Linked DNA regions of Psychrobacter arcticus 273-4. Each later gene encodes a partner of the first gene's protein in a complex. Links are inferred from orthologs where the notes say so. Each region holds a gene or a part of one and is shown on either strand. Other genes may lie near its edges.

Region 1 (5,367 bases):
ACCCTGCTGTTGAGCAGCGTTGGCTACAATCAATTGATGCGCGCCACCCTGCTGGTATCGGTCATGATATTTATCTAAAACTTTGGGCATTATCTAAGCCAAGCATCCCAGCGGATTTTATTTTATTCGATGAAGCGCAGGATGCTGACCCGCTTATGATGGGTATTTTGACCCAGCAGCCTCGCCAAGTTATCTATGTGGGCGACGCTCATCAGCAGATTTATGAATGGCGCGGTGCGGTGAATGCAATGAAAAGACTGCCATTGCCGCAAACATTATTGACCCAGTCTTTCCGCTTTGGTGAGCCGATTGCTGAGATTGCCAACACGCTATTAAAGGCACTTCAAGAAGACGTACCGCTTAAAGGCAATCCTAACAAGCAGTCTTCTACGGATAAAGGCATGGTGCACAGTAAAAAAGACGCCATTCTTTGCCGTACGAATGCCGCGGCAATGTCACAGCTGTTAACTGGTCTAAAGCTTGGGCATAAAGTGGCACTACAAGCCGATACTGACCGCATGCTTAAATTCTGTCAAGCAGCCGAAAATTTAAAAAACGGTAAATCGGCGTACGGCGTACCCGAGCTAGCATATTTTTATAATTGGGGTGATGTACAAGAATATTCTGAGACCAATGAAGGTAGCGACCTAAAAACACTGGTGAAGCTAGTCGATGATCATGGTACCAATGTCTTAAGCCAAGCGGTCAATAGCTTATCAAGTATCGAGAATGCCGACTACGTCATCTCAACGGCGCATAAAGCCAAAGGGCTTGAGTGGGGAAAAGTGCAGTTGGACGATGATTTTTATTATGATGTGACCACCAATGCGGTAAAGATAAGCCCAGAAGAGTTGCGCTTGCTCTACGTTGCTTGCACACGTGCCCAAAGTAACTTAGACATTCATAATATTAAAGACTTAATATCAGGGTTACAGACAGGGAAAAAAGTTGTTTTTGGTAATTCTTAACCTTTTTATCAGCCACTAGACTTGTCCCACGATGCCAATTTATAACGTCTTTATATTAATAAGTAATAAGCCATGAATAACCAACAACCTGATATCTTGCCTCACTCTTTATCGCAAGCAATGCAAGAACGTCAAACGACCATAAAGCAATTATTTGCCAATCCAGTTCGTCTCCTCGCTCCTATGGAAGGTCTGACCGATCCATTAATGCGACAAATTCTGACCCAGATTGCAGCTGATTTAGGTCGTCCTTATGATTGGTCGGTGAGTGAGTTTATTCGGGTCACTCAGCATGTGTTGCCAGCCCATGTGTTTTATAAATATGTGCCCGAGCTACATCATGATGCAAAGACTGCATCCGGTACGTCGATTCATATTCAGCTACTTGGTAGTGAAGCACAATTGATGGCAGAAAATGCGGCCCATGCTTGTGAGTTAGGTGCGCCTGCGATTGATATTAACTTTGGGTGCCCTGCCAAGACCGTCAATAGTCATCGGGGTGGCTCGGTGTTGCTTGATGAGCCTGAAGTGATGTACGACATTATCAGTGCCGTACGCCAAGCCGTGCCTGCCAACATACCTGTATCAGCGAAGATTCGCTTGGGATATACCGATACCAGTCGCATGGATGATATACGCGGAGCGATTGCTGCGAGCGGTGCTGATTGGCTAACCATTCATGCACGCACGAAAACCCAAGGTTATAAACCGCCTGCTTACTGGGATAAAATTCAAGCGTTCAACAGCCTAAAGATACCGGTGATTGCTAATGGTGAGATTTGGAATAGTGAGCACGCACAAAACTGCATGGCGCAGTCAGGAACAACGCATTTAATGCTGGGACGCGGGGCTGTGACCCGTCCTGATTTGATTGCGCAGGTTGATTGTGGTTTAGATAGCGAGATGTCCAATACCCCAACCTTGTTATGGCAAGACCTGATTGCTCATCAGATTAGATTTTTGCAAGGCGCGGCAAAAAGCGATATCGTATTGGTCGGTCGTTATAAGCAGTGGCTAGCGATGCTCACCAAGGGCTATAGCGAGGCAAAGATATTATGGGATAGTATTAAAAGGGAAAAAAATAAGACAGCTATCATTAGCGCACTACAAATGAGTGGACGATAACGTTAGCTGCCTTTATCTTAGAATAAACGTCATTCTTACTCAAACACCGCTACATACTAATCCGAATCGATAAGTAAAAGAGCATGAGACAGCAGGCAATAGAAAGCCCCCAAAGAATGGAGCGAAACATGGCTAAATTGGTAATATAGGCGACGCAAAAACCGATGCGAATGAGCACGTATAGCCAAGCCAATGTATTCACAATCATCTGTGGCACAAAAAACAGCATCGCTGCCAAGACTGCGGCTAAGAATACTGGCAAAGTCTCATAACTATTCTGCTGCGCGGCATTAGCACGTGCCGCAGCGCCTGTCGTGCCTTGTAAAAACTCTCGCGGATGGGCATTATCAGCCAAATTAAAACCGCCGAGCATTTTTGCAGTCAATGCCATTGTTAATGGCAACAGACTTGCTACCACCATTGCCCAAATGGCTGATGCTGCGGTATCAGAGACCAATCCTAAGAATAAATTCATCAATATACTCGCCTTTATCCTGCGATAACTTCAAAGTCATGCGTCACATTGACTCCGCCTTGTACCAGCATTCGGCTGGCTGAGCAGTATTTTTCTGCGGATAATTTGATGGCTTTTTCTACTTGGCTGTCTTTGACATCTTGTCCCGTCACCACAAAATGCATATGGATATCAGTATAGACAGCCGGTACGGTTTCAGCACGTTGAGCAGTCAATTCACAACGTACGTCAGTCACTTCTTGACGTGATTTCTGTAGAATTGCCACTACATCATAGCTGGCACAACCACCCAATCCCAATAAGATAAGCTCCATAGGGCTTGCGCCTTTTTCTTTATCGGCATCGATTTGCACATTGTGACCTGATGGCGATACACCCATAAAAGCTTTGTTTTCTTGCCATGTAACGCTTGCTTTAGATTCTGACATGTTTGATGACCCTTGTTTTATTTGATAATAAATTTTTATTGATGCAATATCTGAGAGTATTTTGATCAATCTGATATTTTATTGTTGATTTAGATAAGCAGAATATGACTAGTGTAGCATAAGCTAAAACGAGATTTTATGAATCAAAAACTTGTGTCATTGCTTGGATTACCAAGTTATAGTTGAAATACTTTAAAGTCGCTACAGTACTACTGGTGTAAATTTTTTGCAGCCTCTGTCTGCGTAGGCACAGCAAGCAAGAAAAATTTGCACCAGTAGTACGTGTTGTATCGATATTACTTTTCACCGACTATAGTGCTAAAAGTCATTACCCCCTAAAGCATCAGCATTGATAACGATACAGCCTTGCTGGAAACATACAAAAGTCTGCTTAAAAAGACCTATATAACCTCTTGATCTTAAATCATTAAAGCTGTGAAACATTTTATAGCAAAATACTGTTACACATTTTGCTTGTTTCTTGGTTTAATAACGGTAATGAATCTTATTTTGTCAAAGTATCGATAACAGTTACCCTATAATAATTACGATTGCTGTTACTGTACATTGTTGAAATAAGCTATTTTTGAACATTTTAAAAGGTTAAGTCATGATAGATGCAGACGGCTTTCGTGCCAATGTCGGCATCATCTTGGCAAATACACAAGGGCAAGTCCTGTGGGCAAAACGTATTGGTCACAACGCTTGGCAGTTCCCTCAAGGCGGTATCGACCGTGGGGAGACGCCGATGGATGCGATGTATCGCGAGCTCTGGGAAGAGGTCGGTCTACATCCACGCCATGTCGATCTGTTGGCGGTCACGCAAGATTGGTTGCGCTATCGTCTGCCAAAACGCTACGTGCGTCATGGGCAGTACCCTTTGTGTATTGGGCAAAAACAAAAATGGTTTTTGCTACGCTTAGATGAGCCGAATACTCAACATATCCGCTTTGATGAGGGGAAAGCAGAGTTTGATAACTGGCAATGGGTCAGCTACTGGTATCCACTTGGACAAGTGATTCACTTTAAACGCGGAGTATATCGTCGCGCCTTGCAAGAATTGGTACCTGAACTACCGCTCCAACAAGGACTTATTATTCCAGAACAAAACAATCATTTGCTCCAATTCTGATTTTTAAAACACGCGGATGCTTTTATTTTCTAGCATACAATACGAGAAAGCCTGTATCACTGGATACAGGCTTTCTCGTATTGACGATTGCTAAAATTATGGCTTAATAGCAATTTTCAATACGCCATCACGCTGATGCATAAATAAGTCATAGGCTTCTACAATGTCGTCTAGGGCGTAAGTATGAGTCACCATTTCAGAGAAATCGACACGACCTGATTCTACTACATTCAGGAGACGACGCATACGCTCTTTACCCCCTGGACACAAGGCTGTGCGGATAGTGTGGTCACCAAGACCAGAAGCAAAGTATGCCATCGGGATTTTTAAGTCTGCGGAGTAAACGCCGAGGCTTGATAAGGTACCGCCTGGCTTTAATACCTTAATCCCTTGCTCAAACGTGGATTGTAAGCCCAGTGCTTCAATACTGCTATCAACACCACGGCCACCAGTGATTTTCATAATCTCGTCAACAACATCAACTTCTTTAAAGTTGAGGGTAATATCTGCCCCCAGTTTTTTAGACATGGCTAAGCGCTCATTGTTACCATCAATGGCGATGATGGTCGAGGCGCCTCTCAGTTTTGCGCCAGCGGTCGCGCACAAGCCGATTGGCCCTTGCGCGAATATAGCAACGATATCGCCAATTTTGATATTGGCGTTTTCTGCGCCCTTAAAGCCAGTTGACATGATGTCTGGACACATCAGTACCTGCTCATCGGTCAGACCATCAGGTACAGGCGCTAAGTTAGCCTGCGCATCGGGCACTAAAACGTATTCTGCTTGTGTGCCATCAATGATGTTGCCAAAGCGCCAACCGCCAGTTGCTTTATAGCCGTGGCAAGCACACGTGCCATCTGGCTGAATGTAACCGCCATCTTGTGAAGGGAATCCATCTTGGCTGGCATAAGAGGTAAAACTTGGGCAAATTGCACCAGCGATGACGCGCTGACCTTCTTGATAACCCATTACCGCACTACCGAGCTTTTCGATAATACCGACTGGCTCATGACCAATGGTTAGTCCTTTGGCAACAGGATACTCACCCTTAAAAATATGAATATCTGTACCACAAATAGTGGTTGTGGTGATCTTTATTAGTGCATCATTTGGACCCACATCGGGGATTTTTTTCTCAGCAACTTCAATTTTACCTGGCTCAATAAATATTAGTGACTTCATCATACTCATGTCATACTCCTTGTTTTAACACTTATTTAGTCCGTACTGGTTATCAAT
Region 2 (2,892 bases), 2.2 Mb from region 1 along the record:
AAATTTACACCAGCAATACGGTAGCGACTTTAAAGTATTTCAACTATATTTATGATAAAAGACACTTTTAAAATTAAGTGGTTGAATCGCTGTCTTTGGATGCGTGAGTGGCTCGGGGATGTGCGCGGTCATAGACTTGGGTCAATTTAGCAAAATCGACATGGGTATAAATTTGGGTGGTGCTGATATCACTATGCCCAAGCATCTCTTGGACAGCGCGCAAGTCGCCACTGCCCGATAACATATGCGAAGCAAAGCAATGGCGCAACAGATGGGGATACATATTTTGGGCAATGCCAGCACGAGTAGCAGCAACTTTGAGACGCTGCTGCACTGCCCGTGTTGATAAACGCGTGCCCAGTTTTTCACTGATAAATAACGCAGTGTCCATCTGCTCTACCCACAGATTGCGATGGGGTAAATAACGGCGAATGGCGTCAGCCGCTTTTATCCCTAAAGGTACTAGACGTGTCTTATTACCTTTACCGGTCACACGTACCCGCAAATCAGCCAAGTCCACATCTGCTATATCTAGCGCTACTAGCTCACCGACACGCAAACCACTGCTATAAAGTAACTCAAACATCGCCTTATCACGTAGCCACAAGCGCGCTTGTTCGGGTGTATCGGGGATTTCTTGATCAAGCAGTTGCGTCAATAAATCCACATCTGCGATAGAGGGTAATGGTCTAGGGCTGCGCTTAAGCTGATACCCTGTGGTTGGATTGATACGCGCCAAATCCTCTTCTATCAACCAGCCATAAAAATGACGGATTGCCGATAGTTCTTGCTGGACGCTGGCAAGCGCAAGCTTATCTTCATCAAGGCGTTGACTGATATGCTGGGCTAATTGGCGTTTATCACAGCGTGTCCACGTCAAACATTTCCCGCGTAAAAATAGCGCCAACTGGTTTAAGCCAGCAAAATAAGCCGTCAATGTATGCGGCGAGTGATTGCGCACAGACAAGACATTTAGCCAACGATGCACAGGCGCTAATAATTCACGTAATGCTGCATCCGCTTCTATGGTGAGTGCCAATTCTGCTGATAGCCATGACGGTGAATCAGATTGTGCGTCTGTCACGTGAGGATTTGTATACGACATCACCATATTGAAAATAACCCTGTTACCTATCTAGTAAAAATAACTGTTATTTACTTTTCACTCTTAAATTTCTGGATTGGGCTTGATACCAGCTTGTGCCATCAAGCCATCTGGACTAAAAACACCTTCATACACAAACGCAGTTGGTCCGGTCATCATGACAGAATAACCCGGCTGCCATTTGATAACCATGCTACCGCCATAGAGCTGGGCACGTACATCTTCGCCTTCGTCAAGCCATCCTTCACGTATGCCGATGGCAACGGCTGCACAAGCGCCCGTACCACAGGCTTGTGTCTCACCAACACCGCGCTCATACACTCGCAGACGAATATGACGTTGGTTCATTACCTGCATAAAACCGACATTGACGCGTTCTGGAAAGGCAGGGTGTGATTCGATGGCTCTGCCTAAGCTTTCAACGTCGGCATCAAGCACATCATCAACTTTGATGACCGCATGCGGATTGCCCATATTGGCAACATAAAGCTGCACAGGCGTACCATTCACGTCCAGATGATAGGCATTTTGGATTTTGGTGGTGGCTCTTGGGGTAAATGGAATCTCGCTTGGCTCAAACTTGGGCTTACCCATATCAACTTCGACCCAGCCATAATGGTCGGTCGTCAGTGAAATAATGCCGCTCGCCGTCTCAACACGGAGACGCTGCTTAAATGATAACTTGCGCGCTTGAACAAAACGGGCAAAACAGCGGGCGCCGTTGCCGCATTGCTCAACCTCTGTACCATCAGTATTAAAAATACGATAACTAAAATCAACGTCGGGGCGCATCGGCGGCTCGACCACCAACAGTTGATCAAAACCAATACCTAAATGACGATCACCCAATAACTGTACCAAATCCTTGGTTAAGTCCAAACGCTGAGTCACCAAATCGATGACCATAAAGTCATTGCCCAACCCATGCATCTTAGTAAATTCTATTAGCATATCCCTGATACCCTATCCGATTTTTATATATGTCTTATATTAGCACGCTGTCAGTTACAATCATAACTATCACCGTTATCAAATGCCAAGTTATAGTCATCTCTTAATATTCATGTATTCAATCAAAACTTGCCATAAAAAAACCCACTATCATCACGATAATGGGTTAGCTTTTTGAGATACTTTATGCTGCTTACTATAGTTGAAATACTTTAAAGTCGCTACCGTATTGCTGGTGTAAATTTTTTGCAGCCTCTGTCTGCGTAGGCACAGCAAGCAAGAAAAATTTGCACCAGTAGTACCTGTTGTATCGATATTACTTTTCACCGACTCTAGTTAACCTTGCCACAATACTTCGTCTGCATATAGCGCTTCAATACTTTCACGTTTGCGAATTAGCTGATGGCGATCATCAGCTACCATGACCTCACTAGCTCGCGGGCGTGAATTATAGTTACTACTCATGGTAAAGCCATAAGCGCCAGCACCCGTAATCGCTAAGACATCCCCTGTAGCGAGCGATAATAAACGGTCTTTCGCCAAAAAATCACCCGTTTCACAAATGGCGCCAACGATATCCCACGGCTGCGTACCTTCCGTATCGATACCATTATTAGGTAATGCGCTTGGAATCACTGCCATTTCAGCTTGATATAAAGCAGGACGAATTAAATCGTTCATTGCCGCATCGACAATGGCAAAATTCTTATGCTCAGTCGGTTTTAGTACGTCAACTTGCGTCAATAAGATACCCGCATTAGCAACGATACTACGACCCGGCTCGAAGAACACCGTCAAGCCAAGTTTGCTAAGTTTCGGTAATAAAGCATTGGCAA

The links. The genes of interacting proteins can lie anywhere in the genome.
Region 2: the proteins of PSYC_RS10395 (region 1) and dapF are in contact, whole or in part, in a solved structure (PDB 5YGU), measured with the Escherichia coli proteins. The link is inferred for Psychrobacter arcticus 273-4 from one-to-one orthologs.

What each region holds. Positions count from the first base shown.
Region 1 is NC_007204.1:2,469,535-2,474,901, forward strand. Bases 2,668-5,367 are described here. They hold PSYC_RS10395 (RNA pyrophosphohydrolase), read left to right. Parts: upstream 2,668-3,606; coding sequence 3,607-4,128; downstream 4,129-5,367. Other genes in these bases: PSYC_RS10390 (OsmC family protein), read right to left, coding at 2,668-2,996; PSYC_RS10400 (NAD(P)-dependent alcohol dehydrogenase), read right to left, coding at 4,225-5,319. In the rest of the region: PSYC_RS10375 (UvrD-helicase domain-containing protein), read left to right, coding at 1-968; PSYC_RS10380 (tRNA dihydrouridine synthase), read left to right, coding at 1,089-2,093; PSYC_RS10385 (MAPEG family protein), read right to left, coding at 2,143-2,568; more of PSYC_RS10390, read right to left, coding at 2,583-2,667. UniProt on the Escherichia coli protein: Master regulator of 5'-end-dependent mRNA decay.
Region 2 is NC_007204.1:238,455-241,346, reverse strand. Bases 113-2,892 are described here. They hold dapF (diaminopimelate epimerase), read right to left. Parts: upstream 2,057-2,892; coding sequence 1,169-2,056; downstream 113-1,168. Other genes in these bases: lysA (diaminopimelate decarboxylase), read right to left, coding at 2,393-2,892; PSYC_RS01035 (tyrosine recombinase XerC), read right to left, coding at 113-1,111. Outside these bases: more of PSYC_RS01035, read right to left, coding at 74-112. UniProt on the Escherichia coli protein: Involved in the succinylase branch of the L-lysine biosynthesis and in the biosynthesis of the pentapeptide incorporated in the peptidoglycan moiety. Catalyzes the stereoinversion of LL-2,6-diaminopimelate (L,L-DAP) to meso-diaminopimelate (meso-DAP).